DNA from 4 places in the Vibrio sp. EA2 genome. Region 4 is predicted to be linked to each of the others. Evidence: predicted binding sites of a transcription regulator. Region 4 holds the regulator's gene; each other region holds the start of a gene.
The links. Region 4 encodes CRP, which controls carbon source genes, mostly activating them, when cyclic AMP is high. Its sites were predicted from a motif close to TGTGANNNNNNTCACA; they were not measured.
Positions count from the first base shown of each region.

Region 1: RXX31_RS11960 (glycogen/starch/alpha-glucan phosphorylase) is a predicted target of CRP. The motif match lies at 1,689-1,704, and genes of this name have one in related genera.
Region 2: cdd (cytidine deaminase) is a predicted target of CRP. The motif match lies at 1,770-1,785, and genes of this name have one in related genera.
Region 3: ectA (diaminobutyrate acetyltransferase) is a predicted target of CRP. The motif match lies at 2,055-2,070, and genes of this name have one in related genera.

Region 1 covers NZ_JAWLID010000004.1:248,376-251,573, forward strand. The annotation lists gene malT (HTH-type transcriptional regulator MalT) at 1-1,311, opposite strand, end outside; gene RXX31_RS11960 (glycogen/starch/alpha-glucan phosphorylase) at 1,882-3,198, shown strand, end outside.
Region 2 covers NZ_JAWLID010000002.1:401,104-404,301, reverse strand. The annotation lists gene sbcB (exodeoxyribonuclease I) at 1-447, shown strand, start outside; gene RXX31_RS06120 (CidA/LrgA family protein) at 506-880, shown strand; gene RXX31_RS06115 (LrgB family protein) at 882-1,559, shown strand; gene cdd (cytidine deaminase) at 1,890-2,777, shown strand; gene purT (formate-dependent phosphoribosylglycinamide formyltransferase) at 2,924-3,198, shown strand, end outside.
Region 3 covers NZ_JAWLID010000002.1:737,071-740,268, forward strand. The annotation lists gene RXX31_RS07650 (ectoine synthase) at 1-108, opposite strand, end outside; gene ectB (diaminobutyrate--2-oxoglutarate transaminase) at 124-1,389, opposite strand; gene ectA (diaminobutyrate acetyltransferase) at 1,425-1,955, opposite strand; gene proV (glycine betaine/L-proline ABC transporter ATP-binding protein ProV) at 2,672-3,198, shown strand, end outside.
Region 4 covers NZ_JAWLID010000022.1:15,925-19,122, reverse strand. The annotation lists gene RXX31_RS22990 (DUF1338 domain-containing protein) at 1-753, shown strand, start outside; gene crp (cAMP-activated global transcriptional regulator CRP) at 1,059-1,691, opposite strand; gene RXX31_RS22980 (phosphoribulokinase) at 1,932-2,801, opposite strand; gene RXX31_RS22975 (YheU family protein) at 2,940-3,152, opposite strand.

The DNA.
Region 1 (3,198 bases), on a different contig from region 4:
GGCTTCTGCTTCTTCAAGTAACTGACCAACCTGATTGTAACGGTGCTGACTTTGCGCCAGCCAGGCACGCAACATTGTCAGTTTTGGATGACTAAACAGCAAGTCTGAATCAAGCTGACGAATGGCATTTTCCAGCGTGCTGAGTTCGCCTTGGTTAAACATTTTCCAACCAAATTCATTTAGGATTTCAATCACTAAATCTTTGTCATCTGACTTCTGAGCGTGGTGAATAGCTTGGTGAGGCGATTTCTGCTGCAACCATGCCAAAGCGGCATTGCGGTGCAGATCTTTCTCTTGCTGAGGAATGCGAGCCTGACGTTCATGAGACAAAAACTCACCAAACAAGTTGTGGAATCGGAACCAGTTGTGTCCGCCTTCCAAAGGATAAATAAACAGACCGTAACGATTCAGAGATTCGATCATACCGAGGGCATCTTCACGTTGAGTCAAGGCAAAGACTAACTCGTCGTTGAAATGATCCAAAACCGATACCTGCATCAGGAATTTACGGGTTTCCTGATCAAGCAAATCGAATACTTCTTCTACAAGGTAATCCCATAAATGCGCGTGGTTAAATTGAGAGACAGACTCCACCGTTTGCGCCAAGGTACGGTTTTGATGCTGTGCCTGCAGTGCGATGAGTTGCAGTGCAGACGGCCAGCCCTCAACATACGTTCTGAGGCTATTGGCCATGTCTTCATCTATACCGTCAGCAATGCGCTGGTTAAAGAAGCGAGTGGTTTCTTCCGTGTCAAAGGCTAACATGTCGTTGCCAATTTCGATCATCAAGTCGCGCACCCGCAGGTTTGCGGTACCCAGTGGTGGTGTTGCACGGCTTGTGACGACCACGGTTAGATTGTCTGGCATGTGCTTTAAGAAGAAGCGCATCGACTCATGAATCTCATCATTGGTGATTAAGTGATAGTCATCGAGTACCACGTAACATTCCTGATGAAAGTCAGCCATTTCTGCAAACAGTTCACTATAAAGGGAGCGCAATGATGAGATTTGGCGCTTTTCCGCCAGTTTCTGCGCGTTAGAGCAACTGAAGTTTGTTGCTTTATTTAGTGCCTGTAACAGGTAATTGACAAAGCGGAAGCCGTCATTATCGCTGTCATCAATACTATACCAGCCAACATTCGGTTTATCGGATAACCATTGGGCTGCCATCGTCGTTTTACCGTAACCGGCAGGTGAGCGAAACAAAACCAATTTGTAGTAAGGCGCTTGTTGTAGTAAGTCCAGCACTCTTGGACGCACAATGGCGTTGTGTAACCGACCTGGGCGAGTGAGCTTAGATGGAATCCACATAAATCGTTATGTCCTTCATTTGTGTAAGCCAGCGATATCTGAAAACGGTTTGCGTCACCTAAATTTAATTTGTTTGAAAAGTGAACAGAAATGCAAATCGAGTGGGATGTTACGATATCGGGAAGACACGTTACTTTGATCAACTTCCTAATTCTCGCGAGATGGCGTAAATGACACCAACTACGCCCTTTATTTGTGATATAAATCACTTTTTTGTTCTAGTTTGTGGTGAGGGATATTATTTTCTGCACGAACACTTGGTGAATTTTACTTTTATTAACGAGGGGAATGTGATCGCTAAGACAAAATTCACATCTTAGATCGTCAGCGCCTCAAAAAACATTATGAGTGAATTTTAGCCTTTTCTCATATTCACCTGTGATCGGAATCACTAAGAAGTGGAGCGAATGAAGTTTTGTTGCGATTGAGATCACTAACTGCTTGGTGATCCCCCCCTCTACGCCCTCATTCCTCCTCCTTCAAAGGAGGATAAACAGGAGGATGTTTATTCACACCGGTAAATGCACGATGTATGGCAGATGAATTACTAAAAGACGTGAGAATTTCGTAATGAAACCTACACAACAAAAAAAGTTTGACAAAAAATCGTTCCAAGATAGCGTTAAAAAGCACTTATCAGTGACTTACGCACATACTGTTGAAAACGCAGATAGCCGCGCATGGTACCTAGCAATGGGTCGTGCACTAGCGGAAATCACTACTTTTGATTTGCTTGCTACTGAAGAAGATCCACGCATCAAAGGTGCTAAGAGCGTTAACTACCTTTCTCTAGAATTCCTAATTGGCCGTTTAACGGGCAATAACTTAATCAGCATGGGTCTGTACGATCAAGTATCAGAAGCAATGGCTGAATTGGGTCATAGCGTCACTGACCTGCTTGAAGAAGAACGCGACCCATCACTAGGTAACGGCGGTCTTGGCCGTCTGGCTGCATGTTTCATGGATTCATGTGCCGCGCAAGAATACCCAACAGTGGGTTACGGCCTACACTACGAATACGGTCTATTTAAGCAATCTTTCAAAGATGGCCGTCAACAAGAAGCACCAGATGCATGGTGTGGTGTAGAAGGTTACCCGTGGGAAGTGGCTCGTCCAGAACTTGCACAGGAAATCGGCTTCTACGGTCACGTTGAAGTAGTGAACGAGAACGGTAAAGAAGTTCGTAAATGGGTTCCTGGCATGACAGTAAAAGCGATGCCTTGGGATCTGCCAATCGTAGGTTACGAATCAGAAACGGTTTACCCGCTGCGTCTTTGGGAATGTCAGGCAATTGCACCATTCTCATTGGCTAGCTTTAACAATGGTAACTACTTCGAAGCTCAGCATGCGCTGATCGACGCAGGTAACATTACCAAAGTGCTTTACCCGAATGACAACCATGAGAAAGGTAAAACACTTCGTCTAATGCAGCAGTACTTCCACTCTGCGGCGTCAGTACGCGATATTCTGCGCCGCCACGAAGCAGCAGGCTACTCACTAGAAGAACTGCCAAAGCAAGAGACTATCCAGCTTAACGATACGCACCCAACTATCGCTATTCCTGAGCTAATGCGCATCCTGGTTGATGAGAAAGGTCTGTCTTGGGAAGCGGCGTGGGAAATCTGTTCGCACACATTCGCGTACACAAACCACACATTACTTCCAGAAGCACTAGAGACATGGCCAGAGTCGCTCATTCAGCACCTGCTTCCACGTCACATGGAGATCATCTACGAGATCAACCATCGCTTCCTACAAGAAGTTCGTGCTAAGTGGCCTGGTGATGTTGCGAAACAGCAAAAACTGTCAATCATCGAAGACGGTTTCCACCGCATGGTACGTATGGCTAACCTGAGTGTAATCGGTTCATACGCGGTTAATGGTGTC
Region 2 (3,198 bases), on a different contig from region 4:
CAACAATGCTTGAACAATCTGGCTCTGTTGCGTCAGCACCCAGAGATCCGTGAAAAGCTGATCAGCCTGTTTTCTGTTGAGCGCACATTTGAAAAAAGTGATGATGTGGATACTCAACTGTACGATGGCTTTTTCTCTCCGGCGGATCGCGCAGCGATGGATATTATTCGCGAGACCGACCCGAACAACCTGGCGGCGCTTGATATTGAGTTCGATGACAAACGCATAAAACCCCTGTTGTTCCGTTACCGTGCGCGTAATTTCCCAGCTACGCTCGATGAACAGGAACAAAGACGTTGGGCACTTCACTGCCGCGAAGTGTTTGAAAACCAAATCGAAGAGTATATGCTGAATTTAGAAAACTTAGTTCACGAACATGAAAGTGACGAAAAGAAAATCGCACTATTAAAATCCGTTTATCGTTACGTAGAGACGCTAGCCTCTTAATTTGTTACTTAATCAAGGGCACCGTCAGGTGCACTTGTCGTTTTTATATGCTGCCCAAATGATAAAAGATCGATTATTACAACTGACTCAATTGCTCGTTTCCCTCTGTCTCATTATGGGAGCACTTGGGATCGGAGTGACTATTCAAAGGTTTACAGACACTTCTGTTCCAGGGAGTGTTATCGGTATGATCCTGTTATTCCTCGCTATGGCAACCGGGATTGTCAAAGTAGAGTGGGTAAAAACTGGCGCAACGCTGTTTATTCGCTACATGATCTTGTTATTCGTTCCAGTTAGTGTTGGCCTGATGGATCATTTCGACATGCTTTTTGCCAATGCACTTCCCATTCTTGCAAGTGCGGTCGGCGGCACATTGATTGTGCTGGTAAGTCTCGCATGGCTGCTGGATTACCTGCTAAAGGAGAAACACTAATATGTGGATTTTACTCACTATTGTTGTTTTCCTTATTGCTCGTAAGATCGCGATTAAAGCGAATCACCCAATTGTTAACCCACTGCTTATCTCTATTGCGGTCATCATCCCCTTGTTGACCTACCTGAACGTGCCTTTTGACACTTACTATGCCGACAACGAAGTGTTTAGTTTCCTGCTACAACCTGCCGTTGTGGCACTAGCTTACCCGCTATATGAGCAGCTTCCTCAAATCAGAGCAAACTGGCGCATCATTACCTTGGCTTGTGTTCTCGGCAGTGTGATGTCGATGACGACCGCGACTTTAATAGCCGTCGCTTTTCACACCGAGTTGAGTTTGATCGCGAGCTTGGTTGGTAAATCAGTGACCACCCCTATTGCGATGGAAATCTCCAGCCACCTTGGTGGTGAAGCGGCTGTTGCGGCGATTTTGGTACTTCTGGTTGGCTTGTTGGGTGCGATTGTGGCTTACCCTATCTACAACCTGATTGGGATTAAGCATCCTATTGCCCGAGGTTTAACCATGGGTACGGTGTCCCACGCACTGGGGACTGCGACGTGTGTCGAGAAACAACCAGCAGACGCGGCGTTCTCGTCTTTGGCGTTAGTACTTTGCGGCATTATTACGTCGGTTCTGGCTCCGAGCTTTTTTGCTCTGACTGTCTGGCTGTATCAATAAGCAACGGTTTTGGCCTGCCTATCATCTGGGCAGGTCTTTCCCCGATTCTCTCTCCTATTCTACCTCTACAGATTGAAATCCGTTCGCAACCTGACCTCTTAGAAATGTAATGGGAGCGACACTCAATGCCTCATCACTTGTGATATGTGTATGAGTTAATATATTTAAGAGATCGACGTAACATTCAGCGCCTGTGCAATCGAATACATGTGTGACTTCACTCTAACTATGTAACGTTAATTACAATTGCATTATTTTGCGTGATCTAAAGCACAGAACATTTTCCCACTTTACATAGAATAACTGTCCATGCAATAACAAGGATTCAACATGAAAAGTCGCATTGAACAAGCGCTAGCAAGCGCACCTGAAGCACTTTCAAACCAACTTGCTCCTATCGTCTTAGCCGACGATTTTGATGCTACTCTTTCAGCACAGCAGTTTGAGCAGTTACTGTCTGCTACCGCTCTATCTGACAAAGCGCTGCGTGTTGCTCTGCTTCCTTTTGCCGCGGCTTATTCTTACGCGCCTATTTCTGAGTTTTATGTTGGTGCCATTGTTCGCGGGCTTTCTGGCCGTCTCTACTTCGGCGCAAACATGGAGTTCCTTGGTGTTCAGCTTGGTCAAACTGTTCACGCAGAACAATCTGCAATCAGTCACGCCTGGATGAAGGGTGAACGCGGTGTTAAAGACATCACGATTAACTTTAGCCCTTGTGGTCACTGTCGTCAGTTTATGAACGAGCTGTCTACAGCGAAAGAGCTAAAAGTCCAATTGCCAGAGCGTGAAGAAAAATCGCTACATGAATATCTACCCGAAGCATTTGGACCCGCCGATTTGGGTATCAAATCTGGCCTAATGGCTGAAGTTAAGCATCAGTTCGAATGTGAAGATAACGATGTGCTGATTCAAAAAGCCGTCGATGCAATGAACATGAGCCATGCCCCTTACACCAATAATCTGAGCGGTTTGGCGTTAGAGCTTGCTGATGGACGCGTTTTCCAAGGTGCTTACGCTGAGAATGCGGCGTTTAACCCGAGCCTTCCTCCTCTTCAAGTTGCTTTGATTCAGGTGTTACTGGCAGGTGGAACCTTTGATAACATCAAAGCGGCAGCGTTAGTGGAGAATTCAGAAGGTAAAATCAGTCATCTTGCTGATACTCAGTCAACGTTAGAAGCGTTGAATCCCGACATTCCACTAAGTTTCGTTAACGTGTAATCACATAATGATGTCGATGAAAGCTCTACAAAATGTAGAGCTTTTTTATTACTAAAAAACCCTACGCAAACGTTTGCTTTAAGATAAAAATTCAGTATGATCCCCTGCAAATTCTGTCTCATCACTTTATTTTGTAAGGGAACGATATGTTCGGTACTGCAACCAGCGCAAATGCTACTCGTGTGTTACTTTTAGGCTCTGGCGAACTTGGTAAAGAAGTCGCGATTGAATGTCAACGTCTGGGTCTGGAAGTCATCGCTTGTGACCGTTATGCGAATGCACCAGCCATGCAAGTCGCTCACCGCAGCTACGTGCTTGATATGCTGGATGGTCAAGCATTAGAAGAAATCATCAATAAAGAGCAACCGGCTTACGTTGTTCCTGAAATTGAAGCTATTGCGACCGATAAGCTAGTAGAGCT
Region 3 (3,198 bases), on a different contig from region 4:
AGAAAAACCCATTTTGTCATCTTTCAACAACATACGGACACTTTCCCAAGTATCTGAAACTACACGTCGCTCACTGTTGCGACACTCTTCGAGTGTTCTAACGATCATTATTAATTTTCCTTATTAAGATGCTTGTTTGAAGTGTTTTGCAGCAATGGTTTCTACTGCATTTTCAAAAATGCTTAGTCCTTGATCTAGCTCTGACTCACTAATCGTTAGTGGACAGAAGAATTTAACCACTTCGTCGTCAGGGCCAGCTGTTTCGATAACCATGCCACTTTCAAAACACGATTTAGCAATTTCTGATGCCAGGTCACCGCTGTTACACTCGATACCAACCATCATGCCGCGACCTTTTTTCTGTACGAACATTTGTGGGAATCGACGTACACAACGCTCAATGACGTTACTTACACTTTCTGAACACTGCTTAATGTGTGTTTCAAAGTCGTCGTTCGCCCAGTAAATTTCCAGCGCTTTAGCGGCAGTAATAAATGCATGGTTGTTACCACGGAATGTACCGTTGTGCTCGCCTGGTTTCCATTGGTCAAGCTCAGGTTTAAGCAGTACAACCGCCATCGGTAAACCGTAACCACCGATAGATTTCGACAAGGTTACGATATCAGGCTGAATACCTGACGGCTCAAAGCTAAAGAACGTACCCGTACGTCCACAACCAGCCTGAATATCATCGACAATCATAAGAATGTCGTTTGCTTTACAAATTTTGCTTAGGCGTTGTAGCCACTCGTTTGAAGCGACATTCAAACCACCCTCACCCTGTACTGTTTCAAGAAGCACTGCGGCAGGCTTGTCCATACCAGCAGAGTTATCGTTAAGCATGGTTTCAAACAGAGCCAAACCATCAACGCCTGCGTAACCTTCGAAAGGAATACGAGATACGTTGTGAAGGCTAGAACCATTACCCTGTCTATGGTGCTGGTTACCTGTTGCTGCCAATGCGCCAGCTGTACAGCCGTGGAAGCCATTGGTGAAAGCGACAATGCTGCTACGGCCAGTCACTTTTTTCGCTAGTTTAAGTGCAGCTTCCACTGCGTTAGTACCAGTAGGCCCAGTGAACTGAACTTTGTAATCCAGTTTTCTTGGCTTAAGAATGTAGTTGTCTAGTGCTTCAAGAAACGTTGCTTTCGCTTCTGAGTGCATATCTAGACCATGTGTAATACCGTCCATTTCAATGTACTCAAGTAATGCTTGCTTAAGTACAGGGTTGTTATGGCCGTAATTTAGAGATCCCGCTCCAGCAAGGAAGTCTAAATAGCGTTCGCCCTGTTCTGTTTCCAGCCAGCAGCCTTTCGCTTTGCGAAATACCACTGGAAAGTTGTTTGAATATGAGCGTACGTTGGATTCCTGCTTTTTGAAAATATCCATGATGAGACCGTTTTTTAATTCCTATAGTTAGAGGATTATTTTAGGGGAATTCGATACAAATACTCTGTATCGTGTTTGCCTTTAAAGTGGGCTTCTTCATCCAAAAATGTGCTTACTTGGCCAGAATTGCCGTTCATCGCATCTAACTTTTTGAATAACGCCCAAGAGGCTTTGTTGTCTTCCGTGATAGTCGTTTCTACCATTTTCACGCTCAGACCTTCTCTGGTAAGAAGTTCTTTTAGCATGCGAAACGCTAAACCATGACCTCTGTAACGAGGTGAGACTGCAACCTGCCAGACAAATAACACTTCTGGTTCGTCTGGTTTCTGATACCCCGATATGAAGCCGGCGATATCTTTATTGCATTCAACCAGAATACTGGTTTTGCTAAAATGTGTTGACTGAAGGAAATTGCAATAAGAAGAATTCATATCTAAAGGTGGACAATCTGCAATTAAGCTATAAATGTCGTCACCATCAGAGATCTTAGGTTCACGAAAAATCCATTTGTTTCTTGTTTCCTCTTCAATCTCTGGATAGAGGACCCAAGGTGCTGATGTGATCATGTGAAAATTCATATCCTTTGAGGTCTAATTAATTTCGCTATTATTATGGGCATCTCTCGCTACCAAAAATCAAATATTCGCGGATTATAACCGCATTTATGTGATAAAGATCACACTTCATAGCCGTTTAACCATTTATTAAAATATTTGAGTTCTAATCTTCTCCAGAAGCTGTTAATAGCGCGGGGAATCCTAAATTAGAAAATATAATTTTGTGCATACTCTATTTTTTGGTCGAACATAAAGTCTATCAAAGAATAAAGGGACGCTTTTTGACCCATTAAACATATGAAAGCAATCAAATTAGTTTCTAGCTGATCAATTAATCTAAGTTTTCAAACAATTTTTGTCGCCATTTTCCTTACGAAAGCACCTCAACTCTGATCTTCATACCAGCCATTCGGCATCTAAACATTTGACCTCTAAATTTAAGACCTGAGCCAAAAAGCTCAAAAACTGGTTATGATGTAGACACATTATCTACACAAAAATGTCTAATAAACTTCAAAATTAATTTACGCTCGCGTTAATGACGAAATTAACCGTGAAAAATAAACAATAAACCTATGTTTTTAAAGGAAAAATTGAAATAAGGCACATTACTATCAATCACCTCAATACAGGTGGAACCAAAGTCACATTGACACCTAGTTCGTTGATATTTTTTCAAAAATTAATTAGAGTACAAAACGTTAGACACAAAAAAGGACGATTACATGGACCCCATACTGGAAGTTAAGGGACTTTATAAAGTGTTTGGTGAAAACCCAGAACGTGCTTTCTCACTTATCGACAAAGGTGTCGATAAAGACAACATTTTTGAGCAAACTGGTTTAACTGTCGGTGTAAACGATGTTTCTCTTACCATTAACGAAGGTGAAATTTTTGTAATTATGGGCCTTTCTGGCTCAGGTAAATCCACTCTTGTCCGTCTCCTAAACAGACTGATTGAACCAACCAAAGGGAGTGTCTACCTTAAAGGGGAAGATATCGCCCACATCTCTGAAGATGCACTGAGAAAGGTTCGCAGAAACAATATCTCAATGGTTTTCCAAAGTTTTGCACTGATGCCGCACATGACGGTCATTGAAAACGCAGCGTTTGGCCTTGAGCTCGCGGGCGTTGGTGTGGAAGAGCGACATGCCAGTGCACTCTCCGCTCTTGAACGAGTGGGACTTGACCCTTACGCAGAGTCTTTTCCGGATGAATTATCAGGTGGTATGAAGCAACGAGTTGGCCTAGC
Region 4 (3,198 bases):
TATATCCAGCGTCTTTGCCCCTCTGCTGCAAAAGTTCATCAACTTCTTCAGGAAGATGAGCCTCTGATTAATGACCATATTGCACTGCGCACATTCAATGTTGAGCCGCTTGGTATTGAGACGCTGGCTAAGCCGTTCTTAGCCATTGGCTATAAGGCATGCGGTGATTATGTGTTTGAGAGTAAAAAACTCGTTGCGAAGCACTACGAGCATCCTGATCCTAAACAACCAAAAGTGTTCATCAGTGAGCTTAAAGTTGAAGAGTGTTCACCTGAGCTACAAGCGGTTGTGGCGAAGCTGGTCGCGCAAGTGGATGCAGAAAAACTGTCTGATAGCGCATTTTTACATGGCGGCCGCTTATGGGATCTCAGTTTTTCGGATTACCAGACTCTGGCTAAAGAAAGTGAATACGCATCCTGGCTGGCGGCACATGGGTATGGCGCTAACCATTTCACAGTCAGTGTGAATCAACTCAATCAATACGATGAAGTGAAGCAAGTGAACGATTACTTACGTCAGTCTGGATTTGTGATTAACGAGTCAGGCGGTGAAGTTAAAGGTTCTCCAGAAGTGTTGCTTGAGCAGTCTTCAACCATGGCGGATAAAGTAGCAGTAAGCTTTACTGGCGGCTCTGAGATCATTCCGGGTGGATTCTACGAATTCGCCAAACGCTACCCAATGGAAAACGGGGAACTTTACCCGGGTTTTGTAGCCGCATCCGCTGATAAAATCTTTGAGAGCACGAATGGCTAGTCGCTGTAGTTAATACCAATCCAAGTAAGAAAGTGGTTATAGAGAACCAGAAAACAGGCATCGAAAACAAACACGCACCGTATGTTTATAAGAACGCATCTATGGGGCTTCGATTTGCCATCCATGGCAAATAGAGTTTGTTTATCGAACCCTGTTCCCTGACCAGTTAATTTTCCGGATTGGTATAACTCGGTTCCTGATAGCATAGCGCTCACTAGGGAATTGAAAGCTTACCTGAATAGAAAAAGCCACCAATGTTGCCATTGGTGGCTTTATTATTTTATTTACACTACTCGAATCTTAGATTAACGAGTACCGTAAACGACGATAGTTTTACCGTGCGCAGAGATCAGGTTCTGCTCTTCTAGCATCTTCAAGATACGACCAACTGTCTCACGAGAACAGCCAACGATTTGACCGATTTCTTGGCGAGTGATCTTGATTTGCATGCCGTCTGGGTGAGTCATCGCGTCTGGTTGTTTTGCAAGGTTCAGAAGCGTCTGAGCGATACGACCAGTTACGTCTAGGAACGCTAGGTCACCCACTTTTTGGCTGGTTACCTGAAGGCGACTTGCCATCTGCGCAGAAAGACGCATTAGGATGTCTGGGTTTACTTGGATAAGCTGACGGAATTTCTTGAAAGAAATCTCAGCAACTTCACAAGGAGATTTAGCTCGAACCCAAGCTGTACGCTCTTGGTCTTCCTCGAATAGACCAAGTTCACCAATAAAGTCTCCTTGGTTTAGGTAAGAAAGGATCATTTCCTTACCTTCTTCGTCTTTGATAAGAACCGCAACAGAACCTTTAACGATGTAGTACAAGGTTTCAGCTTTTTCACCAGCGTGAATCAGCGTGCTCTTTGAAGGGTACTTATGAATGTGACAGTGTGAAAGAAACCACTCTAATGTCGGGTCGGTTTGAGGTTTACCTAGAACCATAATATCTCACTTCCTCTGCAGGGTACGCTTGCGCTATCCATATTTTAGCTAAGCCTGAATCAGACTTACTAGAATAAGAGCACTTTTTATATGCTGCAAGCTATCTTGTGTTTCGGTAAGAAATAGTATCCTTTTTCTAGGATGATTTCTTGATTTTAATCGTGCCATGGTTGCTATTTTGTACGCAAAACTGTGCACATGATCACGGTATGAAAAGTAAACACTCCGAAAGCGAGATTTTTAGCCAATTTTTCCTGTTTCTATCAGTTGTTGTAGGATAGGCCTCACGATCAGCTCCATTGCAAAACTCATCTTACCGCCCGGCACGACTATCGTGTTGTGACGTGACATAAACGAGCCGTCAATCATGGCCAACAGGTAAGGGAAGTCGACATTCTTGATCCCACGTAGGCGAATTACCACAAAGCTTTCATCCAGACTCGGGATGCCTTTGGCGTTAAGTGGGTTTGATGTGTCTACGGTTGGTACACGCTGAAAGTTAATGTGGGTACGTGAAAACTGCGGAGTAATGTAATTCAGGTAGTCGTCCATTGAGCGCACGATAGAGTCCATAACGGCCTCTCTTGAGTGGCCGCGGTCGCGCGTATCTCGGACGAATTTTTGGATCCACTCCAAGTTCACAATCGGTACCATGCCAATCAGAAAATCAACATGTTGCGACACATTCACTTCACCATCGACCACGCCACCGTGCAGCCCTTCATAGAAGAGTACATCGCTGTTGTCTGGTAGGTCTTGCCACGGTGTGAAAGTGCCTGGCATCTGGTTATACGGTACTGCTTCATCAAAGGTGTGCAGATAGCGACGTATGCTGCCAGTCCCTTCTTCGCCATATTGGCGGAAAAACTTTTCCAAACCAGGAAAGTCATTGGCCTGTGGACCAAAGTAGCTGATGTGTCTGCCTTGCTCGCGCGCTTTACGAATTTCGATATCCATTTCCGGGCGGGTAAAGCGATGGAAGCTGTCACCTTCAACCCAAGCTGGTTTGACGTTCATCATATTGAACATCTTGCGGAAGGCTTCAGATGTAGTGGTCGTGCCGGCACCGGAAGAGCCGGTTACTGCAATGATTGGGTGTTTAGCTGACATGACAAACCTTGTCGAAAATTACTTTCCTTTAAGATGCAGTAGGTATCTACTGCATGCGAGATAACCCACTATAGCACGTAACAACGGCTTGTCATCGAGTGGGATACGGTAAAATGTGAGGGGGTTAGGTAAAAGGTATTAATACTTTGCTTTTAATTGAATATCCACGGTTTCATGCAGTTCGGAGAACACGATAACCGCTTCGCCTTTCTCTAGCTGCAACTTAACCTGATCGATTTTATCTTGCAGGGAGACTTCAACGCTGCCGTAATCTGTCCCTTCACGCAGAACAAATTCACGAATCAGGTTTTCCAGTGTCTCTGGTGCAATGTCTTGCCAAGGAATGACCATAAATACCTCAGAATTTGATGATAGATGGATTGGTTGCGTTGACCTT